2 regions of the Puia sp. P3 genome follow, and region 1 is predicted to be linked to the other one. Evidence: riboswitches for the same ligand, from Rfam matches in the RefSeq annotation. Region 1 holds a riboswitch; the other holds the start of a gene.
The links. Region 1 has a riboswitch for cobalamin ahead of ACQ86N_RS42190 (TonB-dependent receptor). Riboswitches for the same ligand answer to the same signal wherever they lie in the genome.
Positions count from the first base shown of each region.

Region 2: it holds a riboswitch for cobalamin, as region 1 does, so the genes downstream of both, metE (5-methyltetrahydropteroyltriglutamate--homocysteine S-methyltransferase) here and ACQ86N_RS42190 (TonB-dependent receptor) in region 1, are expected to answer to the same signal.

Region 1 is NZ_CP192583.1:6,677,003-6,691,995, forward strand. It holds gene ACQ86N_RS42150 (TonB-dependent receptor) at 1-1,460, shown strand, start outside; gene ACQ86N_RS42155 (class I SAM-dependent methyltransferase) at 1,585-2,250, opposite strand; gene ACQ86N_RS42160 (hypothetical protein) at 2,491-2,937, opposite strand; gene ACQ86N_RS42165 (hypothetical protein) at 2,951-3,475, shown strand; gene ACQ86N_RS42170 (hypothetical protein) at 3,479-3,703, shown strand; gene ACQ86N_RS42175 (iron chelate uptake ABC transporter family permease subunit) at 3,639-4,409, shown strand; gene ACQ86N_RS42180 (ABC transporter ATP-binding protein) at 4,517-5,050, shown strand; gene ACQ86N_RS42185 (hypothetical protein) at 5,022-5,522, shown strand; cobalamin riboswitch at 5,550-5,747, shown strand; gene ACQ86N_RS42190 (TonB-dependent receptor) at 5,792-6,517, shown strand; gene ACQ86N_RS42195 (TonB-dependent receptor) at 6,647-7,681, shown strand; gene ACQ86N_RS42200 (bifunctional adenosylcobinamide kinase/adenosylcobinamide-phosphate guanylyltransferase) at 7,682-7,960, shown strand; gene ACQ86N_RS42205 (bifunctional adenosylcobinamide kinase/adenosylcobinamide-phosphate guanylyltransferase) at 7,914-8,192, shown strand; partial or broken gene cobT (nicotinate-nucleotide--dimethylbenzimidazole phosphoribosyltransferase) at 8,202-9,337, shown strand; gene ACQ86N_RS42215 (adenosylcobinamide-GDP ribazoletransferase) at 9,330-9,713, shown strand; gene ACQ86N_RS42220 (adenosylcobinamide-GDP ribazoletransferase) at 9,713-10,021, shown strand; gene cobC (alpha-ribazole phosphatase family protein) at 10,123-10,599, shown strand; gene ACQ86N_RS42230 (MarC family protein) at 10,743-11,087, shown strand; gene ACQ86N_RS42235 (MarC family protein) at 11,051-11,329, shown strand; tRNA gene ACQ86N_RS42240 (tRNA-Arg) at 11,384-11,456, shown strand; gene ACQ86N_RS42245 (helix-turn-helix domain-containing protein) at 11,570-11,794, opposite strand; gene ACQ86N_RS42250 (hypothetical protein) at 12,302-12,634, shown strand; gene ACQ86N_RS42255 (helix-turn-helix domain-containing protein) at 12,652-12,948, shown strand; gene ACQ86N_RS42260 (hypothetical protein) at 13,498-14,478, shown strand.
Region 2 is NZ_CP192583.1:3,125,688-3,140,680, forward strand. It holds gene ACQ86N_RS19010 (ATP-binding protein) at 1-82, shown strand, start outside; gene ACQ86N_RS19015 (response regulator) at 72-722, opposite strand; gene ACQ86N_RS19020 (hypothetical protein) at 1,041-1,250, shown strand; gene ACQ86N_RS19025 (cysteine hydrolase family protein) at 1,342-1,959, opposite strand; gene ACQ86N_RS19030 (helix-turn-helix domain-containing protein) at 1,979-2,170, opposite strand; gene ACQ86N_RS19035 (GlxA family transcriptional regulator) at 2,157-2,624, opposite strand; gene ACQ86N_RS19040 (hypothetical protein) at 2,531-2,905, opposite strand; gene ACQ86N_RS19045 (RNA polymerase sigma factor) at 3,071-3,568, shown strand; gene ACQ86N_RS19050 (hypothetical protein) at 3,616-3,819, shown strand; gene ACQ86N_RS19055 (ClpP family protease) at 3,821-4,492, shown strand; partial or broken gene ACQ86N_RS19060 (PHP domain-containing protein) at 4,703-6,649, shown strand; partial or broken gene ACQ86N_RS19065 (hypothetical protein) at 6,921-7,130, shown strand; gene ACQ86N_RS19070 (hypothetical protein) at 7,149-7,424, shown strand; gene ACQ86N_RS19075 (hypothetical protein) at 7,363-7,692, shown strand; gene ACQ86N_RS19080 (DNA polymerase Y family protein) at 7,696-8,313, shown strand; gene ACQ86N_RS19085 (DNA polymerase Y family protein) at 8,325-8,855, shown strand; gene ACQ86N_RS19090 (hypothetical protein) at 9,185-9,520, shown strand; cobalamin riboswitch at 9,670-9,858, shown strand; partial or broken gene metE (5-methyltetrahydropteroyltriglutamate--homocysteine S-methyltransferase) at 10,057-11,559, shown strand; gene ACQ86N_RS19100 (hypothetical protein) at 11,528-12,433, shown strand; gene ACQ86N_RS19105 (hypothetical protein) at 12,430-12,594, shown strand; gene ACQ86N_RS19110 (acyl-CoA thioesterase) at 12,588-12,812, shown strand; gene ACQ86N_RS19115 (cysteine-rich CWC family protein) at 12,817-13,059, opposite strand; gene ACQ86N_RS19120 (hypothetical protein) at 13,292-13,540, opposite strand; gene ACQ86N_RS19125 (aldo/keto reductase) at 13,741-14,760, shown strand; gene chrA (chromate efflux transporter) at 14,763-14,993, opposite strand, start outside.

The DNA of each region.
Region 1 (14,993 bases):
GCGACGGCTACCGTCAGCAGTCGCAGATGCGGCGCGATATAGCCAGCTGGGAGACGCAGCTGAAGGCTTCGGAGAAACAGACCATTCACGCCTATATCCTCTATGGCGACCTCTACTATCAGACACCGGGCGGACTGACCCTGGCTGAATACAACAAAAACCCGCGCCAGGCAAGGCCCGCCGTCGGCACGCAACCCAGCGCCATAGAGGCGCAGGCGGCGATCTACCAGAAGAATTTCACAGCGGGGTTCAGCAACGAATATAGATTTAGCGGGCACTGGGAGAATACGACGGCGGTCTATGGGGCGTATACGGATTTTACCAATCCGGGTATCCGCGTGTATGAGACAAGACAGGAGCCTCATTTCGGCGGCCGGACCGTCTTCCGCTACAAGACGGAGCTGGGAACGGGCAGTCTCCGGATCGACGCCGGCGCCGAGGCCCAGCGCGGATTCTTCGAGACCCGCGACTATGCCAACAAGCTGGGAGTACAGGATACGCTGCAGACCGACGACCGCCTTGGCAACTGGCAGTATTTAGCGTTTGTGCAGGCAGACCTGCGGCTGTCCGGCGGGTGGACATTCACTGCCGGCGCCAGTTGGAACAAGACAGCCGTCGATATCACGCGGGTCTCGGTGCGGCCGCCCGTCACCCACCCGCTGCGCTTCGACAACAAGCTGGCTCCCCGGTTTGCCGTACTGAAGAAGATCCTGCCCGAGGTCTCGCTATACGCCAGCGCCGCCCGCGGCTTCTCCACCCCCACGGTACAGGAGCTCGAGAAGACCAACGGAGTCGTCGGCCCTCCCCTCCAGCCCGAAGACGGCACCGACTACGAGTTCGGCGCGCGCGGCAATCTCCTGCACGGAAGGCTGTTCTTCGACGTCAATGCCTTCTTCTTCCACCTCAACAACACCATCGTCCAGCGGATAGACTCTTTCGGCATCGGCTATTCGATCAATGCCGGTAAGACCGACCAGCACGGTATCGAGACCTATATCTCTTATCAGCTGGTGGACCAGTCCACCGGATTCTTCGGCAATGTGCGCGCGTGGGTGAGCCACACCTGGCATGATTTCCACTACCGCGATTTCGTCCAGGATACGACCAGCTTCTCCGGCAAGCGTCTGCCGAGTGTCCCGCCCCAGACCCTTGTCGGCGGCCTCGACGTCCTGCTGCAGTTGGGGCTGTATACAAACGTAACATATACCTATACCGACCGAATCGCGCTGAACGATGCGAATTCGGCTTTTGCCGGGTCGTATGCTCTTCTGGGTGCGCGGCTCGGATACCGGAAAGCGCTCGGCAGTTGGAAGCTGGATATTTTTACGGGGGTCGACAATGCTTTCGACAGGAGGTATGGACTGGGGAATGATTTTAATGCGGCTGCGGGCCGGTATTATAATGCCTCGCCCGGAAGGAACTACTATGCGGGGTTGTCGGTGAATTACAGACTCCCGTGAGACGGCGCCGGGGGCTCGCCGGGGCAGCGGGTTTGCCGGGGTGCCGGTTACTTCACGATCTTTATGGCTGTCTGATAGAAATTATTGACCGCGCCGATGACTTCGTACTTGATGTAATAGCTTCTTACAAAATCGTTCCAGGCGGCAAACTCGTGGTTGGGAATATTGAACTCGTCAAAAGCAGGATATCTCCGTTGCGGAGATAGGGCGCCATCATGGTCAGGGCAAACAGGGTGGATGAATACAGGTCCGCGTCGAGATGGAGGACGCGCGTCGCGTCGGGGTTGTCGAGGTTTTTGCTATAGTTCGCGAGAAAGGTATATACGGTGTCCTGAAAAAGTCCCTTGATGAATGTCCCGCGGGAGTCGTCTACAAAGGGGGTATCATAGCTGAATGCGCCCTTCTTGAAAAAATGCCAGTCCTCGGGGAGACCCTCGAAAGTGTCAAAGCCGAAGAACAGCGAACCCGGGTGCTGGTTGAACTTTGTCCACCAGACGAACGAAGTCCCGCCCGCGACCCCGAACTCGAGGTAGTGGATCGGCTTCTGGTCCAGGCCCTCGGTCTTCACCACATATTCGTGCAGCTTGAGCCGGTTGTTATAGGACCGGGTAGGCTTATAGAAATCCGAGAAAGGAACATTTTTGCTGTGCTTGTTGACCCAGGAAGAAAGCAGCGAAAAATTATGAAGGAATCCCAACCCAAACCGCAGCGGCTTCAGCAGAACGCCGACCCGCGACACCAGCAGAAGGTCTTTGATAAAGGAATTGGCTTTTCGTATAAAGTTTTTCATAATACTTACCAAATGGGGCCCAAGATAAACTGAATTGCGGGAGAGAGCAAATGATTCTATAGCTTTGTTTCCCCATGAACAAACTCCTTATTCCGGTTCTTCTGGTTTTCCTGGCGTGCAATCAGCCGGGCGGAAAAAGCCCCGCCGCAGCGGTGGCCGCCGGCGACAGCGCCAGCGCCACCAGTACGATGCGGTACGCGAAAGGCTTCCGTATCCAATACTACGGCCACTACAAGGTCCTTAGCACTGGTCAACCATATCGCGGGTCAGAGCGATACCCTGCGCTATCTTCTGCTGCCCGAAGGCGTCACGCCTCCCGCGGAGAAAGCGGGTATGCCCGTGATCCGGATCCCGGTAAAAAGTCTGGTCGTCCTCTCTTCGTCTCATGTAGGCCTCGCCGATTTCGCGGGTGTCGCAGACCGGATCATCGGCCTCGGCAGTCTGCAGTATATCTCCTCGCCTGAGATGCGCAAGCGGATAAAGACCGGCGCTGTAAAAGAGGTCGGGCTGGACAATGCCATCAACAACGAACTGATCGTCGCCCTGCATCCTTCGGCCGTCCTCACCATGAGCAATCCCGATATTACGAGCGGTAAGAACCGAACGCTTACCGACGCAGGCATACCGATGATGCCTGTCGCCGAATGGCTCGGAGACGACTCCGCTCGGCCGGGCAGAATGGGTCAAGCTCCTGGCGGCATTGACGGACCGCGAAGAGACCGTCAACAAAAAATTCGACAGCGTAGCAAACGAATATCAGCGGCTGGCGGCACTGGGCGCCGGCGCGGCGTCGCATCCCTCCGTCATCATCGGCATGCCCTACAAGGGCTCCTGGTATATGCCTGCGGGAGAAAGCTATATGGTAAGACTGCTGAATGACGCCGGCGCGGACTACCACTGGAAAGATTCAAAAGGGACGGGCAGCCTCTCGCTGAATTTCGAAATGGTCGCACCGATAGCCCTGTCGGCCGGGTACTGGCTCAACCTGGGTACGGTGGAGTCAAAGGCGCAGGTCGCGTCCAACGACTCCCGATTCACACAGTTTGCACCATACCGCACCGGCGCCCTGTACAACAACACGCGCCGGACGAATGATATCGGCTCCAACGACTATTGGGAGTCCGGCGTCGCCAACCCTCAACTGATACTGGCCGACCTGATCCGGATCGTACACCCAGGCCTTTTACCCAAAGATTCTTTGTACTATTACAAACAATTGCAATAATTCATGCCCGTCATCTTCCCTAAGGTCCGATTGGCAGGTCTTCTCCTGTTGCTGTTCCTGGCCTTCCTGCTGGATATTTCCATAGGATCGGTGAAGATACCGTTGAGGGAAGTATTCCATATCCTGTTCGCTTCGTCTTCCCCCGACAGCACTGAACTTCATCGTGGAAAAGATAAGGATACCGAAAGCACTGACGGCGGTCCTCGCCGGATGCGGGCTGTCCGTTAGCGGTCTTCAGATGCAGACCCTGTTTCGTAACCCTCTCGCGGACCCTTCCGTACTGGGTATCACGGCCGGCGCCGGACTGGGTGTCGCGATGGTGATGCTGTCCGGCGGCAATATGGCTACGCTGTTCGCGATCCGTGAACTCGGTATCTCCGGCAGTCTTCTGATCACCATCGCGGCCTGCGTGAGCGCGGGACTGGTCATGATCCTGGTGCTCATTCTTTCCAGCCGGCTAAGAGACAATGTCCTCATGCTGGTCATCGGCATCATGATCGGCGGCATCACGATCTCCATCACCAGTATCTGGCAGTATTTCAGTTCGCCCGAACAGGTGAAGGACTACCTGCTCTGGACCTTTGGCTCGCTTGGCGGCGTTACCGGCGGACAGCTCCTGATACTGAGCAGCGTCATCGGGGCGGGGCTGATCATGGCCTGGCTTTCCTCCAAGATGCTGGATGCGCTGCTGCTCGGCGAGAACTACGCCCGGAGCATGGGTCTGAACCCACGCCGTGCCAGGCTGGTGATCATCTGCAGCAGCAGCCTGCTGGCCGGTAGCATTACGGCCTTCTGCGGTCCCATCGGATTTGTCGGCATTGCTGTCCCCCATATTACCCGTCAGCTGTTCCGCAGCTCCGACCACAGGGTGCTCGTCCCAGGCAGCTGCCTCACCGGCGCGCTGCTTCTCCTGCTTTGCGATATACTTTCCTAGCTGCCCGGCAGCTCAACCGTACTGCCCATCAACGTCATCACGGCGCTGGCCGGCGCTCCGGTTGTGATAGCCCTCCTTCTTCGTCAAAAGAATATAAACGCGTACTGATGAGCAGTCCCCTCCTTCAAACAAGAGCGCTGCAGACGGGTTATCAGGCCGGGGGCAAGAGGACGGTCACGACAAAGGGGCCGCTGACTCTTGAAGTTCATCCGGGACAGCTGGTCTGTCTACTCGGACCCAACGGGGCGGGCAAATCCACTCTTCTCCGGACGATCGCCGGTCTTCAGCCGCCACTGGCGGGAACCATCGAGATCAACGGGCAGGACGTCCGCCAGCTCTCTCCCGTACAACGCGCCCGTACCGTCAGTCTGGTACTCACTGACAAGGTAAGTACCCACCATCTGGACGTATACTCTCTCGTGGCACTCGGCCGCTATCCATGGTCCAGCTGGCTCGGCGGTATTGGCGACAAGGACAGGGCGGCCATCGAATGGGCCATCGACTCCGCGGGGATCCGGTCATTTCTCGACCGGAAAATCAACACGCTCAGCGACGGAGAACACCAGAAGATCATGCTCGCCCGCGCGCTCGCTCAGGACACACCTCTTCTGGATGCTGGACGAACCTACCGCACATCTTGACCTGCCCAGCCGCATCCGTCTGATGCGTCTGCTGCACCGCCTGGCCCGGCAGACGGGAAAAGGAGTCCTTCTTTCCACCCACGAGCTCGAGCTCGCGCTCCAGGTCGCCGATGAGGTCTGGCTCCTTCAGGACCCGGGCGTTTTTTATTGTGGCGCACCGGAAGACCTCGTGCTGACTGGCGCCTTCGAGGCCGCTTTCGCACACGAAGACATACGGTTTGACAAGCAGACGGGGACGTTTACGATAGAGCATGAGAACCGGAGGCCCGTCGCTTTTAGCGGAGACGGGCTGCCGGCCCGGTGGACGAGAAGGGCGTTGCAGCGGGAAGGATATTTTATCAGCGACGATGCGCCCTGCTCCATCAGTGTGTCGGGTTCCGCGGGCTGGACAATGACGCGCGACGGCAAATCGTATTCGTTCTCCGACATCTCCAGCCTTTTGCAGGCACTGAAGAAGACAGACCCGCAATAATTATTTTGACTTGCCCTTTGTCTCGATTACTTTTGTAGCGTTTTTGGTTGACCTCATCGTCATTAAAAGGGAAGCCGGTGCAAAGCCGGCGCTATCCCCGTAGCTGTAAATGTCATCTCAAACGGCCGACAACTCTCTTCAAGACCACTGCCCGCCAACGCGCGGACGGGAAGGTGAAACGGACCGGACATAAGCCAGAAGACCTGCCAGAATCAAATCATCCAATTTTTTAACCGCTTTCGGGTGAAAAGCGAAAAACACAAACTGTAATGAGCAAAAGACATTCCATTCTCTTTTTGCTGCTGGCAGGCAGCCCGGCAGTGTATGCCCAATCGACAAGAGACAGCACCGTAAGACAACTCGACCAGGTAGTGGTCACGGCGACGAAGTCGCCCAAAAAACTCAGTGAGACCGGAAAAGTTATAACCGTTGTCTCCCGAGAAGAGATAGAACACAGCTCGGGTAAGGACCTTTCGCAGATCCTCAATGAACAGACGGGTATCATCGTCAACGGATCGACGAGCAATCCGGGTAAGGACAAGACCATCTTCCTCCGCGGAGCCTCCGACAAATACACGCTGATCCTGCTCGACGGCGTTCCACTCAACGACCCTTCGCAGACAGGCGGCCAGTACGACATACGGCTGATACCCGTCTCACAGGTCGACAGGATAGAGATCCTCAAAGGCAGCCAGTCCACGCTCTACGGCTCCAACGCGGTAGCAGGCGTGATCAATATCATCACGCGCAAGGGCGCTTCGGGAGAGACGACAGGACACGGCACTGTTTCCTACGGCACCTACAACACCCTGAAAGGCTCAGCTGACCTCGAGCGGAAAGGCAAGGTCTTCGACTACGACCTCAACTACCAGTACATCAACACCGACGGCATCTCCGAAGCAAAGGATACCACCGGCAAAGCAGGCTTCCCGAAGAACGGCTATAGTCTCCAGTCCTTCCAGTCCGGCCTGGTATTCACCCGACCGATAATCTGACCATCAACCCGTATTTCCGCTATTCCGAATTCAAGGGCACCTTCTCCGCCGGCCCCTTCGCAGGCGGCAATGACCCCTACAAGGGATCGCTCGTAAATACCGGGCTTATGGGCAACCTGGAAATATGCCCTGGGGACGGTTTATGCGAACTTCGGCTATGACTATACCCAGCGCTACTATGGCGGCCAGTACTCGTCGACCTACCAGGGCCGGTTCTATCACGGCGAAGCTTTTGTCAACCATCGCATTTCGGGCAACTGGCAGTTGCTGGCCGGGGTGAATTTCCAGTCCTACAGCATCGTCAAACCGGATACCGCAAATACCATCGTCAGCCCATATGCCTCTCTCTTCTACAAGACGAGGGACGGTCTCAACGTCGAGCTGGGCGGCCGGTTCAATCACGACAATAAATACGGGGACAACTTCACTTATAGTCTAAATCCGTCTTATCTCGTGCATCGCAATGTGAAACTGTTTGCGAATTTCACGTCCGGCTTCCGGCCGCCTTCGGTGAATGAGCTGTTTGGGCCGTATGGCGCCAACCCCGCGCTGAAGCCGGAGAAATCGTATAGCGAAGAAGGCGGCGTTCAGTTGTTCCTGCTGGATGACCAGCTTACCGTGACGGGCGACTATTTCGACCGGCTGATCAGGAATGTTATTTTCTATTCAACCGATCCCGTCACATTCCAAAGCCTCTATATCAACCGGGACCAGCAGCACGACCACGGCATCGAAGGCGAGGTCCGCTATTCTCCGGTGAAAGGCCTCACGCTGAAAGCGGCATATACCTATGTCAACGGAAAGACCACGCAGAAGCTGAGCGGCAAGGATACGACGTTCAACAACCTCATCCGCGTACCGAAGAGCAACTTCCAGTTGTATGCGGGCTATCAGGTGACGAAGGGCCTCTTCATCAACACCTCGCTGCAGGTGACGGGCAAGCGCCAGGACCAGTATTTCGACCCGGCGACCTATGTCGCTTCCAGCGTAACGCTCGACAGCTATGCCTTGTGGAACGCCTACGCGGAATACCAGTTGTGCGGGAACAATTTCAAACTGTTCGTGGACGTAAAGAATATCACCAACAAAAAGAATTATTACGAAGTATACGGCTACAGCGTACAGGGAACAAACCTGACGGTGGGCCTCAGCGTCAAACTGTAAATGGCGGGAATAACTTTTATTACGGGTGGTGCGCGCAGCGGAAAAAGCAAATACGCGCAGCTGCTGGCTCTCGAACGGAGCCAGCAGCCCGTTTTTGTGGCGACGGCCCGTGTCTGGGACGCCGACTTTATGGAACGGATCGACAAGCATCGCGACCAGCGGGGCCCGGAATGGACGACCTTCGAAGAGGAAAAGCAGCTCAGCAGGCTGCCGCTGGAAGGGAAAGCTGGCGGTGATCGACTGCGTCACGCTATGGATCACCAACTTTTTTGCGGATAGCCGCTACGATGTGGAGGCCAGCCTCGAAGCCTGTCAGCAGGAGTTCGACGCGCTGATGCGTCAGGATACCGACCTCATTATCATCAGCAACGAGATAGGAATGGGTCTTCACGCCCCCAACGAAGCCGGAAGAAAATTCACCGACCTGCACGGCTGGATAAATCAATATATCGCCGCCAGGGCCAATCGGGTTATCTTTATGATTAGCGGAATCCCTTTAATTGTCAAATAAAACGACTCCATGCAAACGGGTACAACGACGAGCCTGCAGGAAAAGCTGCAACACCTGATCGACAACAAGACCAAGCCAAATGGTGCACTTGGCCGCCTGGAAGAGCTGGCGCTGCAGATAGGCTCCATTCAGGGAACCACGCATCCGCAGCTGAACCGTCCCCATATCGTCGTATTTGCCGGCGACCACGGCATCGCCGCCACCGGCCTTGTCAATCCCTACCCTCAGTCCGTCACCGCACAGATGGTGCTCAATTTTATCACCGGAGGGGCCGCCATCAACGTATTCTGCCGTCAGCACAGTCTCGGGCTTACCGTCGTGGATGCGGGCGTAAACTTCGACTTCGACACGAGCCTGTTCCCCGGAAAGCTGTTGTCCAAAAAGCTCGGATACGGTACCCGCAACTATTTGGAGCAGGAGGCTATGACCGCCGAAGAAGTGCAGAAAGCGCTGGTGGCGGGAGCGGAGATTGTCACAGAACTGGCCTCCAACGGCTGCAACTGTATCGGCATGGGAGAGATGGGCATTGGCAACACTTCGTCGGCATCGCTGATCATGAGTTTTATCACCGGTATACCCGTGGAAGAATGCGTGGGCCGCGGCACCGGCGTCAATGATGAACAGCTCGGGCAAAAAAGGAGACGCTGCGCAAGGTCTTCCGGCGCCATTTGCCGGCGATAGCGGCCACGCCGGACGCGCTCACGATCTTGCAGCACGTGGGTGGTTTCGAAATAGCGATGATGACGGGCGCGTATCTGAAAGCCGCGCAGATGAAGATGGTTATAGTCGTGGATGGGTTTATAACGACCTCGGCTATGCTACTGGCGCGGCTGATCGACCAGAATGTTCAGGACTGTTGTGTTTTTTCGCACGCCAGCGGGGAAAGCGGTCACGCGAAAATGCTGGAGTATCTCGGCGCCGAGCCCCTCCTGAATCTTGGCTTGCGGCTGGGCGAGGGAACGGGTGCGGCGCTGGCCTGGCCGCTGCTGCAGTCTGCCGTGCAGTTCCTGCGCGAGATGGCGTCGTTTGAGTCTGCGGGTGTGAGTAGGGCGAGGTTAAGAACAAATGAAAAGAGAATGGAATATACTGATGACCGCGATACAGTTCATGACGCGGATAAGTGTCCCCGGAACTACCGTGTATGAGCCGGTCTATCTTCAGCAGGCGCCCCGCTATTTTCCGGTCATCGGCTGGATCGTCGGCGGCGTCAGTATTCTCTCCTTCCTTGTTCTTTCCCGATATGTCTCTACCGATGCCGGGATCCTCGCGGCCATGATCACCGGTCTTCTCGTGACCGGCGCCTTTCACGAAGACGGATTCGCCGATGTCTGCGACGGAATGGGCGGCGGCTTTAGCAAAGAACAGGTCCTTCGAATCATGAAAGACAGCCGCATCGGCGCCTATGGAGCCATCGGACTGATCGCTATACTCGGCAGCAAATTCGTCCTTTTAAAGGAGCTCGCGTCCAGCCATCGCTATTTTTTGGTGGCGTTCTCGCCGCACACAGCGTCAGCCGCCTGATGCCGGTGCTGGTGATGCAGACGGCCAACTATGTATCCGACCCGGGCGAAAGCAAATCGAAAGACGTCACCAGCCGCCGGCTGTCGGGTGGTAGCCTAATCATCACCGTTATACTGGCGCTCGCGCCTTACGGCTTCCTGCCCTGGCGCTTTTCGCTGAGCATACTTCCTGCTCTATTGGGGACCTGGCGACTGAACCACTATTTCCGTCGCCGTATCGGGGGATACACGGGTGACTGTCTGGGCGCCGTTCAGCAGGTGACAGAGTTGGTGATTTACCTCGGATTTATAATTATTTGGCGGTACTGAACCGGACTCCGTCCGGTTCGTCCACTTTGTGGACAGACATTAGCGGTATCGGGGAAAAAATTATTTTTTGGGAGAATTTTTTCCCCGATTACTTTTAGGTAGTGAACGACATCTATCTTATTCGACACACCACGCCCGCTGTGGCCAAAGGCGTCTGCTACGGCCAGACGGACCTCGACGTAACGGAAAGCTTCGAACAGGAGGCCGCCACCATTGGTCTTCACCTTCCGGAAGGGATCGACCTTGTCTATAGTAGCCCGCTTCAGCGCTGCGCCCGGCTGGCCAGCCGGCTGTTTCCGGGTCAGCCTTTATCGCTGGAGAACGACCTGATGGAAGTATACTGCGGCGAATGGGAAATGCGGCACTGGGATGAATTGCCCAAACACGAAATAGAACCCTGGATGGCCGATTTCGTCAATGTCCGGATCCCCGGCGGCGAAAGCTATCTGGACCTGCAGGACCGCGTAGGCAGGTGCTGGTCGGTCATCACCGGACAGGCGCCGGACAGGCGTATAGCCGTAGTCGCCCACGGCGGCGTCATCCGGAGCATACTCGCCGGGATCACGAATACCCCCTGATAAATAGCTTCAAAGTTTTTAACTTACACTACGGCTGCGTGGTGAGGATATACTGGAAGGAAGGTGCGCTGGGTTATGAAACGCTATCGAATATTGCGCCGGCGGAAAAGGAACAACACAAGCCGAAAAGCTTTTACTAAGGCATGAATATACACCTCGATCTTAACCAGTTGCTCACGGTGACCTTTACGCTGTTCGCCGTGATCGATATCATCGGCAGCATTCCGCTGCTGCACGCCCTGAAGAAAAAGATCGGCGGCCTGCACGAGGCGAAGGCCACCCTTATCTCCGGCGCTCTGATGGTCCTGTTCCTCTTTGTCGGCGAACAGTTCCTGAACATACTCGGCCTCGACCAGCGCAGCTTTCGCCGTCGGCGGCTCTATCGTGATCTTTATCCTGGGCCTGGAAATGGTACTCGGCATCGAGCTCTTCAAAAGCGAGCCCGACTCCAGTGGCCAGCGTGGTGGTCCCCATTGCTTTCCCGCTGATAGCCGGATCGGGCACCCTTACCACCATCATGTCGCTAAAGGCCAACTACGACACCACGACCGTCCTCCTCGGCATCTTCCTCAACCTGATCTTTATCTTCGTCGTCCTCAAGTCCATGGATTTCATCGAAAAGCTACTCGGCCAGGCCGGAATGATCGCCATCCGGAAATTCTTCGGCGTCATCCTGCTGGCTATTGCCGTCAAAATATTCAGCACCAACCTGCGGGGATTACTGAAATAAGGCTTAGCTTTGCACTCCCTCGAAATGGCCCTTTTTTTGGCCTGGACGAGCATAGGTCCTGTAGTACAATGGATAGTATAAGGGTCTCCGAAGCCCTCGGATTCCAGTTCGATTCTGGACGGGACCACACCACAACCAGACAATGCCCTGTAAACGTTTCGTTTATGGGGTTTCTTATTTTACAGGGGGCGTCTGAGGGGGCGTTTCACTTCCTTTTCCAGATATTACAATCCCATACCTCTACAGCGGCTTTTCTGGCCAAAAATCACGCGGGGAGCATTTAAAGACTTTTGCCAGGGCATTCAAATGATTGACGTTATATTTTGCCCGTCTATTAGGTGTCTCGACGTGTGACACAAAACTATCGCTCATACCCAGTCTTTGGGATAGCTCGATCTGAGACAGACCCAGCTTTTTCCTCCTTTCCCGAACCTGATCAATTATATGCTGCTCAATCTTGGTCATCACTATTTGCTTTGGGCCACCAAGTGAACGGAATAATGCAACATATACAATGGTACAGGTACCATTATTTGATTTAATCCCTTATATTTGGTTGAGAAAAACAATTGCACCGATGGATAGCTCCTGATAATACATAGTTTTTGCGATCCTTCATAACCTAACTTGAAGCATTCGCTTTGTTCTCGTCTTAGAAACGTAGGAAATTTCAAAGGAAACGGGATGCGAAGTGAAGGGCTCACGTCATGGCGTGGGCTCTCTCTTATTCGTTTCCAGGCTTCCTACGGCCTCTAAGACGGTAAGTTGAGACCCGCGCCATTTTTTATCTCTACTTCCGCCGCTCTCTTCTTACATACTTCCTCTCAAAAACGGTCCCATTCATTCATAGGCCAACTAGGTAACGGTTAAGGCAATGATTAATCCATACCCATCAATCCAGCGGCGTGCGCCATAACGGAGCCGCCGCACTTTTCAGAGATTGAAATTTCCCTCCCGACCAACTTAAACTACATGCAAAACATTCTATTAGTTTTCCTAAAAATGCACCGAAACTGCACCGACAAAACCCTTGCCTTAACGCTTGGAATAAGTGTGGACCAATATAAGGAGTTAGAGACCGGCGATCTGCTAATGACACGAAAACAAGCCCAAAAGCTAGGGCGGCTCTTTAAGGTCGATTCGAAGTACATCTATGATTGCGCGATGCTTATAGATGAGTACAAGACTAAGGATACAATTCTGACGATAACCAAGAATAGCCTCTTCTCTGTCCTGGATAGGCTCGAAGCGCTTATCGAAAAATTAGCAAATGAAATGTCCTCGAAGCCTCCAATTAAACAATAACCCAACAATTTTATCAAATGCGCCCCAAAAACGCGAAGCTACCCCAATCAAAAATAGATGCCAATGCCCGTCTACGCTTAAGATTTAAACAATCTGTCGGCATCAAGCTAAGAAACATAAGAATAAGCAGGAAAAAGACCTTAGACATTATCGCGCTCAAACTCGGAATGTCGGAAAGTCACCTAAGGAGAATAGAAAAAGGCCGGTGTGATACCGGCATATCAATTATAGGAAGGCTGTGTGCCGAATATGGGATCAAGCCCAACGACCTTTTTGATGGGACGGAGTTCTTAAACCCATATGTCAAAGACTAGCTCGCAGGGCGATAAGCGGTAGTTCGTCATGCCGCCGCCCTTGACATTTTGTTGATCCCAAGCCCTGGTGTTTTACCGGGGCTTTCTCTTATAGTGCTCGAAAAAGCCACTTCCAACTGCAACCAAACTTTGCTCCATCATCCTTCACACGGTCCTAGTATTCAGGTCCGCATATTGTATTGTTAATCGGCTATAAGGTGTTCCAAAAAAGCGCGAACTTTAAAAGGCGACCGTTATTTCATTATGCAACCAGAGAGTTTTTGCGTATCGGCGCATGTGCAAGCCATAGACCGGGAAAGGCCCCAGAAGTCTCCCCGTTACATTCCATTTAGCCTCCCGTGCTTACGCATTCACAAGCCTCGCTGCAACAGGACAAATTTGCGTCGGTCCATCCATTTATACAGATAGTTGTCGATAGCTTTTTCCGATATACCTTTGATTTCACGTTCACATACGATTGCTATTTTATTAACTGCGCTTGAAGATTTATCCAGCGATCCGGAAAAATGGTACCTTTAGTTTGCTAGCCATACTTAAAAAGTAAACCTCATGTTTGATACACTTTTGATGCGCCCAAATGCCAGCAGAACTTATGCAATGGACTATGGGCAGATGATTGAAAATCTGCTTTACTATAAAAAAACTATTGTCCATATAAATAGAAATGCAATACCTGGGCTATTTGATCTTGCTGATATACCTGTATTAGAAGATTTACTCAAAATGAACTGTCTGAACGTTTATTATAATAACTCATATACTACAGTAGGAAAGCAGGGCGACATTTATTTCGTAGACTCCATAGGCTTATCCAATCTCGATTTGGAAAAAGAGCTATATGAAGAGTCATTTACCTATAAAGGTGACGCTGCACGAAGCAAAAAATTCGCAAAAAAAATATCACGCCTTATAACCGAGTTCCAATTGCCTTCAAATTTCAGTTCCACACTGATTGAACAACTAAAAGATGAGGATTTCAGAAAACAGGCGGTCTTACAAACTTTCAACCACTATGCCCCAGACCAGCCGCTTATCCCAAATCAAATAGAATATAATTTCAATTTTGTCAACAGTACCCAATTTAAGTTAGAAACGAATATCTCTGTAACTGATCCCACGAAAATCGCTATAGATTCTCCTATACTATCTTTGGTGAATGCGTGCGAAGATTTGAAAGTAATGTCCGATTACTCATCCGAAATTTCGCTTCCGGATTTCAACGCAAAAATGATTCAAGCTAAGACCAATTTAATTTTATCAAAAAGCGCACATGCAAGAGGGGAAATAAATGCTTTCAATCATTTTGTATTTAATCACTCTTGGGCCTTGCGTGAGGCGATCAACAATAAGGACATTCATGTAAAAGCTGTAATGGACGTTATTCGAAATGCTAACAAATTTAAAGATTGGCTAAATGCCTTCCCTGACGACACCAATCTCCTATATGAATACGTAAAAAAATACAGGAAAAAAGCGTCCTTGAAAAAATGCCGGCCAAAACCGCACGTTTCTATCTGTTGGCCGGTCTAAGCACAATCTTTGGAACATTGCCGTTTGAGATCGCGATGCCTGTGACAACAGCATTGGGTACCTTTGATACTTTCCTATTGGAGAGAATCGGTCAAAACTGGTCTCCCAACCAATTTGTAGAGCAAGAAATGCGACCTTTGGCCAAGGATCACAAACAGCCAATCTGATTTTTTATCGCTTAATAAGTGATCGAAGCGCCACGAGTAAAGCCCAGCATTACTAACCCTTTTTACTCGTACCACTTTTCACTAGTGAGGCTATATTTTCGATCATTTTAGATTGTTCATATGCTTCAAATTTCAGTTTTTGGTTCTCGACAGTAGATTCACCTTTCTTTAAGACAAAGTTTCTTTCAGTCTTAGCCAGTTCCTTCAATATTTCGGCCGTAATCGGCCCTGATTCCGGATCAAACGAGCAATCCAACGCAAGCAGTTTCAATTTGACATTCGTAATTTCGTTAGTCAAATATTTAATATCATCCAAATTTTTACGATACAACCGCAAAAGAAAAAAGA
Region 2 (14,993 bases), 3.6 Mb from region 1:
GACCAGGAAATTAGACGGTGTTGTGAATATCCATTCGGCGCCTGCGGCAGGCACCACCGTTGTAGTGCGCTTTAGAGCCTGAAGATCTCCAGCTGATACATTTTGGCCAGCTCGCCCAGTTCGCGAAGCGTCTTCACTTTCAGCTTTTCGAATATCCTTGTCTTATACGTCCCGACCGTCGAGGAATGGACGTTCAGTATCTTTCTTATTTCCAGCGGAGAGTAGCCATGCAGCAGATACTTGACGGTCTGGATCTCCCTGTCCGAAAGCGTATCGAACGGATTGTCCGTTCCTTTTTTCGACTGCCCCTCCTCGTTGAGCTCTTTCTTTACCTTCCTGCTGACATAAATATCTCCGTTCAGCACCAAAGTGATCGCCTTTCTTATTTCGTCGGACTTCGCTTCTTTATTGAGATAGCCGAGCACGCCCATCTTGATATACCTTTTCGCGTACAGGTCTTCCGAGTTCATGGTATAGATAAGGATCTTGCTTTGCGCCCTGTATGCAAACAGATTGCCCACCAGGGTGATAGCATCGGTATCGGGCATGTTGATGTCCAGGACGATCAGCTCATAGTCGTTCTTTTTCACGCAGGAGATAACCTCATCGCCGTTGGAGGCTTCATCGACACTCGTCATAGGGAAAAGGTCCTGAATGATCAGCCGGATGCCCGATCTGACGATGGTATGGTCGTCGGCTATAAGTACTCTGTTTGTTTCCATTCAAAAACGATTTTTGACCGTGGGGAAAAGGGATCTTAAAATTACTGATTTTTTTAATATTTTCCAAAAGACTAAATACCAATACGATACACCGTGATAGCCGAAAATAACTGTAGAAATAACACGACAAAAAATAACAGAATTTCTTAGTTGTTTTACATCAGTAAATATTTTTTATGAGTACGACCCGCGCAAAAATATTCCTTCACCAGCTGGTGTCCGAGCTGGTACTAGAGCTTATTGCCGCTGACTATTAAACGCAATAATATCGTTCTCAACGAAATTCCCCGTGATCTCTGCGTCCACGCTGACGAGAACATGTTCGCCTATATATTCTGGAACCTCATCAATGCCGCCATTCAAAGTAACCAAAACGAGTGTATACACATTGAGGCCATATCCGTTGGGGATTGCACGATGCTCCGGCTAAAAAACGCTGGGACCTATTTTCATCGTACGATTTCCAGAGAATACAGACAGGTACAATACGTGGCCGAACAGCTGGGCGCGACCATCAGCATCAGTTAGCATACCCCGACCAAAAACAGAAAAGCCCTCCTGACTATGGTCAGGGGCTTTCGCGCGTGCGGATCTTTCTACGGGTGTCAGCCGCGGGCGGTTATCGCCAGCCGGCGACCTGCAATTCCCTGTCCAGTGATAGCAGGGAGAAGATCTCGAGCAGCCGCTGTGTCGTCAGCACCGTTGCAAACTCTTTGTTGATCGTCGCGAGCGACACTTCATGCACCGTCGACGCGGGAATGGTCTTCCCGTCCAGCGCTGTCGAAGGAAAGGTAGCGGTAGCATCGGAAGCGACATAGGTGTTGTAGCCCAGGTTGCCTGCCATGCGGGCCGTAGTCGACACGCAGTGCGGGGTCACCAGCCCGGCAATGACTACGGTTGTTATACCGGCCTCGTCGAGGCGCTGCTGGAGGTCGGTACCGATGAACGCGCTGTTCACCGTTTTTCCGATAACGGGCTCGCCGGGCAGCGGGGCCACTTCATCCCTGATGGCGTTGCCGGGGTGCGTGGGCGACAGTGGCGAACCGGGTTTGACGGAGTTATGTTTGACGTGAAAGACGGCCCATTTTTTACGGCGCCAGTGTTCGAGGAGCAGACGGGCGTTATCTTCTGCATCGGCGTTATTGCGTCCCGTTCCCCACCATTCGAGGACGTCGAAGCCTCGCTGGATGTCAATAAGGATCAGGGCCGGGTTGACCGGCAAATTGGAACTTTTCATCTTGCTATATTTATGGTGTTTAACTTTCCCTCAGAATGCGCTGCAGCTGTCGCGGGTTCGCGAAACCACACTGCTGCGCGATATCGCTCATGGTGATGCCCGGCATATGCCGGAGGTTTCTCGCCTGCTCGAGGCGAAGCAGGGTAACGTATTGGTGTACGGATATCCCGGTCTGCTGCTTGAATGTTCGGGTGAGGTTACGGGGACTCACGAGCGACCATCTCCGCCATTTCGTCGATGGTCAGCCGCCGCTCAAGATGCCCGATCAGCCAGTCCTGCAGCTGGTGGATGCCGCGGTGGAGGTGGTTTCGGTAGTTGAGGTACACGCTGTCCTGCGTGTGGTCCTGCCCCCGCCGCAGATATACGACCAGATCCCGCGCAACCTTATGAGCGAACAACGGGCCGTGCGCTTCCTCCAGCAGATGAAGGGCCAGATCGATGCCCGAACTGATGCCCGCACTGGTATAAATGGCGCGCTCCGGGTCGCCGGTAAAAAGGACGTTGTCGACCACCGTCGCTTTGGGAAATCCCTTCTTCAGCAAGGGTACGACGCTCCAGTGGGTGGTACATTTCAGGCCGTCGAGCAGCCCCGCCTTAGCCAGAAAGAAAGCGCCGATACAGACCGAGCAGATAGTGGCCCCGCGGCGTGCTGACCGCGGATCCATTCATACACTCCCTCCCAGCTCGCATCCGCCTGCTGTTGCTGCAGGAGCCGGCTGCTAAACCCAGGCAGGAACAAATAATCCCCCATCCCCAGGCTCACCTCCCCATAGTGCTGCAGCCGCCCGATATGCAGACCCGCGGAATCCGCGATCTCCTCCCTCAGCGAACAATGGCTGATATCATACGCCGCCCCCAGCTGCCTCGCCGCCAGAAAAGCCTGCGTCGGCCCCGACATATCCAGCATATGCAGCCCCGGCGGGACAAAGAATACGATTTTCGCCATTACCCTTAATTTTACTCTAAGGTACACCACTCCTCCGTCCCCCGCAAGGACGAAGGCGCGACATTTTCGGCCAAAGGCCACCCCCGCCCCCGGCCATAAAATATATTTTCATATTCCCGGTGATCATCCTACCTTTTTAGACACTATTTATAAAAGACACCCGCAATGACCACACAAACACAAGACCCTATCATCAACTTATACCGGGACAGCTTCCCCGATTTCGCGCGGATGATCCGGCGGATGGGCGGAAGCCTCGACGAGGCGAAAGACGCCTTTCACGACGCCCTGCTGATCTATATGGAAAAAGAAAGGGCAGGCAGGCTCCACGTCCACTCCTCACCCACAGCTTATCTGCTGGGCACGGCAAAGATCTGCTGGCTCCATGCGCGGGGCAAAACAACAGCACTCCCGGAAAGCTTCGACCCGGCCGAAGACACCGGCGATGGCGCCGATGAAAGAGAACAAAGCCTGCTCGAATCACTCGTACGAAGCGGCAGGAAATGCATGGAGTTGCTGAAAGCCTTTTACTACGACCACTGCTCCATGCAGGACATCGCCGCGAGGTTTGGCTTCAACGGCCGCAGGTCGGCTACCGTCCAGAAATACAAATGCCTGGAGAAAGTCCGGGAAGAAATTACAAAAACCAAAGCCTATGCGTAACGAACTGAACGAAACCCGCAGGATAGACAACTATCTGCTGCGGCAGCTTGAGCGAAGAGGACGCGCGCGCATTCGAAGCCCGCCTCCTGCTGGACGACATGCTCGCCGAAAAGGTGGAAGCGCAGCGCCAGGCCCACCGCCTCATCCGCCGGTACGCCTGGCGCGAAGAACGCAGTCGCCTGGAAAGGATCTACCGCCTCCTCCTCGACGAAGCCGATTTTGCACATCAGCTAAAAACAATCTTTACCTAATATGATCATCCCAACCGTCATCGATAGCGCGACCAGGGGCGCCTACGATATCTATAGCCTGCTGCTCAAAGAGCGGATCGTTTATCTCGGGACAGCCATCGAAGAGAACGTCACCAATCTGGTCGTGGCCCAGCTGCTATACCTCGACAGCGAGAACCACAACCCCATCATGCTTTACCTCAACAGCCCGGGCGGCATCGTCTATGGCGGTTTCGCCATCTATGACACGATGCGGCGGCTCAAATCACCGGTATCCACAGTCGCAATGGGCTTCTGCGGCAGCATGAGCACCTTCCTGCTGACCGCCGGACAGAAAAGCCAGCGCTACGCCCTGCCCCACGCGACGATTCATATGCACCCGACCGGCGGCGGCGCGAAAGGCTATACGGAGGACGTACGCATCGCCTACAAGGAACAGGAACGCCTGCAAAACCAAATATTCTATCTGATGGGAAAGTTCTCCGGCCATACCCGCGAAGAGATAGAAGAACTGTTCCGGCGCGACCGGTTCATGAACAGCGTAGAAGCCAAACAATACGGCTTTATCGACGAGGTCCTTGGCGATACGGACGACCTCATCGCGCTGGACGATCTACAGACAAAGATCCATTTCCAGGCCACAGAGAAAAAACGCGAAAGCATCGGCTTCAAACAGCACCCATCGCAAAGCTAAAAGCTCTGGCCCCCGATTTACCCTTTTTTACTCCCAATTCTTCCTTTTTTAACAACGGATTCTTCTTTTCGCAACTCCCCTTTTTTCCCTGAACCCAGCAGGGACAGGCCTTTCACGGACAGTCAGCATCCCGGAGACGCCGGTTTTACCATCAAAATAGAATACTAAGTTTTTTAGTTTTTCTAGCTTTGTTCCGGTAAACCCGTTTCGATGTATTTCTCCAAAACATATTTCAGTTTTAAATACGGAACCTTCTCAACGCAGGAGCTCGTAGACTCCGCCGCAGAACAAGGCATCACGGCTCTGGCCCTGACCAACATCAACTCTACCTGCGACGCCTGGGACTTTGTCCAGTTCTGCGAAGAGAAAGGCATCAAGCCCATCCTCGGCGCCGAGATCCGCAACGACAACCGCCTGCTCTATACGCTGCTGGCGGCCAACAATACCGGCTTCCGCCGGATCAACGAATTTCTGTCACAGTACCTTCTCGAACAAAAGCCATTTCCCGAACCCGGCGAACTACCACCTGTTTTTATCAACCCTTCCGACGGCTTCGTGATCTATCCGATCGACAACAAGCCCCCCGAACAGCTAAAAGAAAACGAACGCATCGGCGTACAACCCGCGGAAGTCAACAGACTGATCCGCCTGCCGCCAAACACCATCAGGGACAAGCTGATCATCCGCCAGCCCGTATCTTTCCAAAACAGAACCTACTACAATCTCCATCGTCTCCTCCGCGCCATCGATAAAAACACCCTGCTGTCCAAACTAAAGCCCGAAGACCTCGCCGCGGAGCACGAGACCTTTCTCCCGCCGCTGCACCTGCTATCCGCCTTCCGCCAATATCCTTTTATCATCACCAACACGGGACGGCTCACCGAAGCCTGCCAGATCACCATGGACTTCGGCGTGTACAAGAACAAACGGCTCTATACCGCCAGCCGCGAAGACGACCGGGTATTACTCGAGAAGCTGGCATGGGAAGGCTTCCGCCACCGCTATGGCCCCACGAAGAAGCACCGGGAGCGCATTACCAAAGAGCTCCGCATCATCGACCAAATGGGCTTCACGGCCTATTTCCTGATCACCTGGGACATGATCCGCTATGCCCAAAGCCGGGGCTTCTATCACGTCGGCCGGGGCAGCGGCGCCAACTCCCTCGTGGCCTACTGCCTTCGCATCACCGACGTCGATCCGATAGAGCTGGACCTCTATTTCGAACGCTTCCTGAACCCCCACCGGTCGAGCCCGCCCGACTTCGACATCGACTTCTCCTATCTCGACAGGGACGATATCATCGACTATATGCTCAAACGGTATGGCCGTCAGCACGTCGCCCTCCTCGGCATGTACCCCACCTTCCAGTACAACGCCATCGTCCGCGAACTGGGCAAGGTCTTCGGTCTCCCCAAAGAAGAGATCGACACACTGGCGGAAAAAGGCTACTACCGGGCCAGCGGCGACAAGGAAAATTTCATGAAACGAACCGACGAGGATAATATCCACCGCATCATCCTCCAGTATGGAAAACTCCTCCAGAACTTTCCCTCCGGCCTCAGCATTCACCCCGGCGGCATCCTCATCTCCGAAGAGCCGATCACGGCCCGGTGCAGCCTCCACCTCCCGCCCAAGGGCTTCGCCACCGCCATGATCGATATGTTCGTCGCCGAGAACATCGGCCTGCACAAACTTGATGTGCTCAGCCAGCGCGGACTCGGACATATCAAAGAATGCATCGGGCTCGTCCGGCAGAACCGAAACATCGACGTCGATATCCACCAGACCGAAAAATTCAAAAACGACCCGGCCGTCCGCAAACAGCTGCGCAACGGCAACACCATCGGCTGCTTCTATATCGAATCCCCCGCCATGCGCCAGCTGATAAAGAAACTGCACTGCGAAGACTACCCTACCCTGGTGGCCGCCAGCTCGATCATCCGGCCAGGCGTCGGCCGCAGCGGCATGATGCACCAGTATATCTATCGCGTCCACAACCCGGACAAATTCGACTACCCGCATCCCAAACTAAAAGAGATCCTGGGCTCGACCTACGGAGTGATGATCTATCAGGAACAGGTCATCCAGGTAGCCCACGAATGGGCCGGCCTCGACATGGCCGACGCGGACCTTTTACGGCGCGCCACCAGCACCAGATACCGCGGCAAGGGTCACCTGCCGGCACTCAAGACCCGGTTCTTCGCCAACTGCCAAAGATCCAACTATCCGGAGGCCGCGATCGGGGAGGTCTGGCGGCAGATAGAAAGCTTCGCGGACTTCAGCTTCTGCAAGGCCCATTCCGCCAGCTTCGCCGTGGAGAGCTACCAGAGCCTCTACCTGAAGACCCACTACCCCATGGAGTTCGCAAGTGGCCGTGATCAACAATTTCGGCGGCTTCTATGGCCGGGAATTATACTTCTACGAGCTGATGCGTTCCGGCGCCCGGGTACACCGGCCCTGTGTCAACAACAGCGACTACTTCACCAACCTTCACGGGGAAGACGCCTGGATCGGCTTTGTACACGTGAAGGGACTGGAACAGCAGATCGCAGAGACCATCGTCCAGCTGCGCGAAAGCACCGGTCCCTATATCAGCCTCTCCGACTTTATCGAACGCACCGCCATCCCTCCGGAACAGCTGGATCTCCTGATCCGGATGGACGCCCTACGTTTCACAGGCAGAAATAAGAAAGAACTGCTCTGGGAAGGAGACCTGCTGCAGAAGAAGACCCGCGACACGGCCCCAGCCACCCACCTGCTGTTCAGGGAAGCCCCCAAATCCTTCACCCTGCCTGACCTGCCGGTGCACGAGATGGAGCAAGTGGTACGACGACGTCGAGCTGCTGGGATTCCCCGCAGGAGACCCCTTCGTGCTGGTCGACGACGATCCGTCAAAGTACCTGCCGGCGCGGGAGTTACCCAGGCACCTTAACAAGACGGTTACCGTACTGGGCTATCACGTCACCCACAAACCCGTTCGGACGATAAAAGGAGACACCATGAGTTTCGGGACCTTTCTCGACTCCAATAAAGACTGGATCGACACGGTGCATTTCCCGCTGATCCACGCCGCCCATCCACCCCGCGCGGGCTTCTACCGGATCACAGGGAAAGTGATAGAAGAGTTTGGGGTGTACAATATCGAAGTATCCCATATCGAAAAGGCAGGCATCAGATCGCGAGCCGCACAAATTGCATAAAAAATGCTGATCGACGGACAAAGACATATCGCCCACTTCGACCTCGACGCCTTCTTCGTCTCCGTGGAATGCCTCAAGGACTCCCGCCTGAAGGGCAAACCCCTCATCGTTGGCGGCTCCGGCGACCGGGGTGTGGTGGCCGCCTGCAGCTATGAGGCGCGGCGGTTCGGCATCCACAGCGCCATGCCGGTGAAACTGGCCCGGCGCCTCTGCCCCGAAGCGCTCGTCATCCGCGGAGACATGGAATCCTATTCCAAATACTCCCGCCTCGTCACCGACGTCATCAGGGACAACGTCCCGCTATTCGAGAAGGCGTCTATCGACGAGTTCTATATCGACCTCTCGGGCATGGACAAATTCTTTGGTTGCAGCCTCTATGCCGTCGAACTAAAAAAGAAAGTGCTGAAGGAAAGCGGCCTGCCCATCTCCTATGCCCTGGCCAGCAACAAGCTGATCAGTAAGGTCGCCACCAATGAGGTCAAGCCCAACGGACAGCTCGAAATACCGTTCGGCCAGGAGAAGAGCTTTCTGGCGCCTTTAAAGATCGGCAAACTGCCCGGCATCGGCAAGGAGACGGCCTACAAGCTGGTCCGCCGGGGGTCGAGACGATCCGGACCCTGAGCGAGATCCCTATGGAGATGCTGGAGACGATGCTCGGAAAGACGGGTGTCGACCTGTGGCGAAAGGCCAATGGTCTGGATGACTCGCCGGTGATCCCCTACCGGGAGCAGAAGTCCATCTCGACAGAACAGACTTTTCAGACGGACACCATCAACCTGAAATTCCTGCACGCCCAACTGGTGCGGATGACGGAGTCGGTCGGGTTCGAGCTGCGCACCCAGGACCGCCTCACGGGCTGCGTAACGGTCAAGCTCAGGTATTCCAACTTCGACACCGTCGTCAGGCAGAAGACCATCGATTTCACGAACTCGGATCACCTGCTGCTGCGGACGGCGCAGGAGCTCTTCGACAAGCTCTACGACCGGCGGATGCTCGTGCGGCTGGTAGGCATCCGTTTTACCCGGCTGATCCCCGGCAACTACCAGATACAGCTATACGAAGACACCCAGGAGAATATCCGGCTCTACCAGTCCATCGACTCCATCAAGCGCCGCTACGGCGAGGCTCTACTAAAGCGCGCCGTCGGGGTCCGGAAGGCTTAACCATTTTCAAAAGGGCAAAAAAGGGCCAAAAAAGAGAAAACAAGGCACCAATGAAGGGGAAAATGCGGGTCCAAACTGGGGGACAATCGGGTCCAGGAAACAATTCTAACTAATTTTTTCAACTTTCTTTGAATATGAGGGATGCAAGGTACAAGCTCGTAAGACTAAGGTTCAACGAAGGCAAAATAAAGAAATTCAGCGATATCATCGACACTGGTACCCAAGAGTATCATCGCCGACGACCTCGGAAAGAAGAAAGAGCGGTTCAACCAGCTGATAGAGCATCCGGAAGAGTTCACGGTGAAAGAGCTGTTGCTCGTCGGACGATTTTGCGCACTGACACTGCCCGAAATGCTGCAGACTATCGAGGAGGACTGCAGGAGTTTCCCCACAGGGTCGCTGAAAAAAGAGACGCCCGCTATCAGGACGTCCGCGATATGTTCACTGAAGGCGAGATAAAAACACTGAAGGATATATTTGAGTTCATCCCGAGATATGTGGTGGCAACCTATATCCGGATCAAACGCCAGCGGCTGGGCCGGCTGATCAACCAGGTAGAAAATTTTCAGGTCAGTGAGCTACTCGAAATCGGCGGCCTGTTCGATCTGTCCGTCAGCGACATCTTCCAACTGACATCCCAATCCTATGCAAAACGAAAAAAATGAATTGTCCTGATTACCATAACCATCGCCTCCATGGCGCCTTGCCTATTTTTCCCGACCCGCGGAGTCGACCGGCGCCTTTGGATGGGAAGTTCAACCACATTTGACCAAAATGTAGTACCTTCGCACCGCAATAAAAGTTCTTTTTTAATTCTTCATCAAACGACTGAGGTCCCCGGATAATACCGGGGTTAATAGGGAATTGTGCGTAAATCACAAGCTGTCCCGCAACTGTAAGTAGCTACCTGAGTTTTTGCCACCAACGTCCACTGTCCCCCGGGATGGGAAGGACGGCAAGAACGCTACAAAGCCAGGAGACCTGCCTTTATCGTATTGACAATGCTTTCGTGGAATGAAGCAGATAGTCAGGTCGATGAGTTGGAGCAGGCGCAAACAAGCGATCCCAAATCCGCGCAAACACGCGACGGCATCCGCAGCGGCGGCCCAACCCAGACATTACTTTCTATTCCCCCACAACGCATCTTGCAATTGAACAGGAGCTTTTTATCTGATCATTCATCATTTAAAAAGTAAAAAGCATGCAAACACACAACCTGGGCTACCCGAGGATTGGTAGCCAGCGTCAGCTAAAAAAAGCTTCAGAGCAGTACTGGGCGGGCAAGATCCCCGCCGACCAGCTGATCCAGACAGGAAAGACTATCCGTCTTCACAACTGGCAGCTGCAAAAGGCGGCAGGCATCGACCTCATCCCCTGCAACGATTTTTCCTACTATGACCACGTGCTCGACACCAGCCTGATGGTCGGCGCCATCCCCCGCCGCTACCACGCCCTGATGGAACAGCGCCAGCTAAAAGACATCGACCTGCTGTTCGCGATGGCCCGGGGCTATCAGAAAGAGGGCCACGACATAACGGCAATGGAGATGACCAAATGGTTCGACACCAACTATCACTACATCGTTCCCGAATTCACCGCCAACCAGCAGTTCTCCCTCTATTCCAACAAAGTGCTCCACGAGTATCTCGAAGCCAGAGAAGCCAGCATCAACGCGAAACCCGTTTTGTTGGGCCCGGTGTCCTACCTCCTGCTGGGCAAGGAAAAAGGAACAGGCTTCCACCGGCTCGACCTGATCAAGAATCTCCTCCCGGTGTACCTCCAGGTCCTCAAACAACTGGACGACGCCAAAGCCTACTATGTCCAGTTCGACGAGCCCTGTCTCTCCCTCGACCTCACTCCGGCAGAACGGCAGGTCGTGACCAAAACCTACCAGGAGATCAAGTCCCGCTTCCCCGACCTGCACATCATCCTCGCCAGCTATTTCGAATGCTACGGCGAAAATCTAAACACGGTCCTGAACCTCCCCGTCCAGACCATCCACCTCGATTTGGTGCGCTGCCCGTCACAGCTGGATGACATACTAAAAACCGGCTTTCCCCAGTCCCGGACCCGCCTGTCACTCGGCGTGGTCGACGGTCGAAATATCTGGAAGAACGACTTTCAGCAGTCGCTGTACCTGATCAACAAAGCCGTTGAGGCTATCGGCGCCGACCGGATCCTCATAGCCCCTTCCTGCTCGCTCCTGCATTCCCCCTGCGACCTCGACCTAGAGAAGGAACTATCCACCGAGATCAGGAGCTGGCTTTCCTTCGCCAAACAAAAGATCGAAGAAGTAGTCCTCCTAAAACGTCTCGCATCAGGCGAGGCCTCCACCGAAACGGACAGGGCCTGGCGCGATAACATGGACACAACGAACAGCCGCAGGACGTCCACACTCATCCACAAACCGCCGGTCAAACAACGCGTAGCCGCAATTACCGACGCCGACGCACGGCGCCAGAACACTTTTGCCACACGCAAACTCCGCCAGCGCGAAGCGCTAAAACTTCCGCTCTTCCCCACCACCACCATCGGCTCATTCCCACAGACCACCGAAGTCCGCAATATCCGGTCCCGGTGGAAGAAAGGCGAACTGACAACGAGTGAATACGAATCCCTCATCGAAAAGGCAACCGAAGAAGCCATCCGCTGGCAGGAATCGACCGGTATCGATGTGCTGGTCCACGGCGAGTTCGAACGCAACGATATGGTCGAATACTTCGGTGAACAGCTGGAAGGATTTGTCTTTACGTCCAACGGCTGGAGTACAGAGCTACGGCAGCCGCTGCGTGAAACCGCCCATCATCTATGGCGACGTCTCCAGACCAACGGCCATGACCGTACGCTGGTCTGCCTACGCACAGTCGCTGACCGGCCAATGGGTAAAGGGCATGCTGACGGGACCCGTAACGATTCTGCAGCGGTCCTTCGTCCGCAACGACCAGCCCCGCAGCGAGACCTGCACGCAGATCGCCCTGGCCATCCGCGACGAAGTGGTCGACCTCGAAAAAGCCGGCATCCGGATCATCCAGATCGACGAACCCGCCATCCGCGAAGGCCTGCCGCTGCGAAGGGAGAACTGGAAAGAATACCTCGACTGGGCGGTAAAAGCCTTCCGCATCTCCGCCAGCGGAGTGGAAGACGCAACGCAGATCCATACCCATATGTGCTATTCCGAATTCAACGACATCATCCAGAGCATCGCCGACCTCGACGCGGACGTGATCACGATCGAATGCTCGCGGTCGCAGATGGACCTGCTCGACGCATTCGCCGATTTCCGCTATCCCAACGAGATCGGCCCCGGCGTCTACGATATCCACTCGCCGCGCGTTCCCTCGCGAAGAGAAATGGTTACACTCATGGAAAAGGTCAGGGCCGTGATCCCCGCAGAACAATTGTGGGTCAACCCCGACTGCGGTCTCAAGACCCGCGCCTCGGCCCGAGACCAGGGCCGCACTGACAGAAATGGTGGAAGCAGCAAAAGAATTACGGGCCGAAGAGCTTGTAGGGCAATAATTGAGGACAGACGGGCGGCCGCCACCGGCTGCCCGTTGCCTTTCAAATCCAAAAAATGACAGAAGAACAACGCATAGCCGGATCGACGACCCGGCTTTTCAAGGCCGTATTCCCTGACAGCACCAATCACTACGACACGATGTTTGGCGGGATGGCGATGTATCTGATGGACGAGGTCGCCTTTATCACTGCCACCCGATATAGCCGGAAAAAGTGGTGACCGTCTCCTCAGACCGGATCAATTTTACCAAGCCCATACCCGCCGGGACCATTATCGAATTGATCGGAAGAGTAACACAGGTCGGACGAACCAGCCTAACCGTATCCGTGGAGATATTTATAGAACAGATGTATTCTGAAAAAAGAGAACAGGCGATCGTAGGCAATTTTACGCTGGTAGCTATCGACGAGAACAAAAGACCGGTAGAGATCCGATAAACCGTCAGCGGTTCCTCACCGTCGTCTGAAGGAACTTCAGCTTCTCCTCCGTAGGCCTGTACCTGAACTCGCGCTGGATCTCGAGGAGACAACCCCGGCAGAGACAGTCCACATAGTTGGAGCCGATGTATTTTTTCTCTTCGTCGGAAAGAGAAATACCGCTGCACTGACACTGGGCAATATTGCCAACCTTGCATTCAAAGGGAGACTGACAGCGGCCACAGGATTTCGATTCGTGAAGGCTCATGTCATAAAGATACTAAAAACGGCCCCGCAAACGCGGAGCCGTCAATTTAAATATCAACAGGAATTACCCCTTTGTACACTGCCCATGCGCGCAGCACTGGGCGCATTTAGCGCCTGTACAGTTCTGCTTCGTGCAATGCGTACAATCCTGTTTTTTGCCTTGCCGCCGCCGGCTGCGAATGCTGCCGGTCCAGCCAGCAATACGGCCGTCATGGCCAATAAAAATGCCTTTCTCATATAATTGAGTTGAATGAAGTAATTAAATAAAGTGTCTTGTCGGAGAAAATTACGCCGCATTCGGCGGCTTCCAGCAGGAAATAATATATTGATAAGAATAAGAAGAGGCCCAGACCGGATACTCCATCGATACCGATACAGGACAGGAATGCTCCATCGTCACCGGCAGCAGCATCACATAACACATCGGACAGTTCACGCAGCAGTCCGAGGTCGGATGGCACTCCTTCGTGGACTTCGGACATTTCCCTTCGCACACTCGCTACAGGAGGAGTGCGCCATCGCCTCCGCACGTGACGCCATCTCCACCATCATCCGCGGCGTCGCAGCATACTCCACCAGATAGAACAGGGTGGCCAGTGTCAATATAATTGCCTTATAACGCAACGAATCAAAGATACAAAATTATAACCTTTACCTTTGCCCCTCACATCATTTATCTCTTATGAAATACAGACTACTGGGACGCAGCGGACTGAAAGTATCCGAACTATGCCTTGGGACCATGGGCTTCGGCACCGAGAACGGCTGGGGCGCCGACAAGACAACCAGCTTTGACATTATGGAGACCTTTGCCGCCGCCGGCGGTAATTTCCTCGACACCGCCAATATCTACAAGCTGGGCACCAGCGAAAAGATCATCGGCGAGTTCGTCAGCCCCCGCGACCGGGACTACTTCGTCATCGCCACAAAATACTCACTGAAGGACAATACCACCAACCCCAACGCAAGCGGCAACAACCGGAAGAATATGATGCGCAGCGTCGAAGAAAGCCTTAAAAGGCTTCAGACAGACTTCATCGACGTGTTGTACCTGCACATCTGGGACGACCTCACACCCATCGACGAAGTCCTTCGCGGCCTCGACGACCTCATCCGCCAGGGCAAGGTCAACTACGCCGCCATCAGCGACACACCCGCCTGGATCGTCAGCAAGGGAAATACGATGGCCGAGCTGATGGGCTGGAGCCAGTTGGTGGCCCTGCAGATAGAATACAGCCTGCTGCAACGAACCCCAGAGAGAGAACTCACTCCCATGGCCAGACACTATGGCATGACCGTTACTCCATGGGCTCCGCTGGCCGGAGGCGCGCTGACAGGCAAATACCTGCGGGGCGGACAGGGACGCGTCAAGCCCGAAAGCAACCGCCGCGATCCCAACAGCGAGCGCATCACCAGAGAGGTAATGGCCGTGGCCGACAGACTCAGCACGACACCCGGCAATGTCGCACTTCAGTGGACCCGCCAACAGGGATTCGAATGTATCCCCATCGTCGGCGCCACGCGGCTCGAACAATTACACGAAAATTTAAAAGTGGTCGACCTCGTCCTGCCTGAAGAAGAGGTCCGCCGGCTCGACGAAACCAGCGCCATCGATCTGGGCTTTCCCGGCAAGTTCTTCCGCGAGGACGGAGTGCGGCAAAATAATTATGGCGGCTTCTATGACCGGATCGCCCGTCGTTGACCCTATCGCAGTAGTCCGAGAATATATCCCAGCACCGACCCGCCAAGGATCACAAAAGCGCTGTTCACTTTCGGAAAGCCAAAGACCACTATCCCGCTAGCGACCGCGATCACCACCGCGCGCCAGTCGGTGATCGTCGCCCGGCCAAAATCGATACACACCGTCAGGATAATGGCCACCGACGCGACAATCACCCCGTCCAGAAAAGCGGAGAACATTTTCGACCGCCGCAT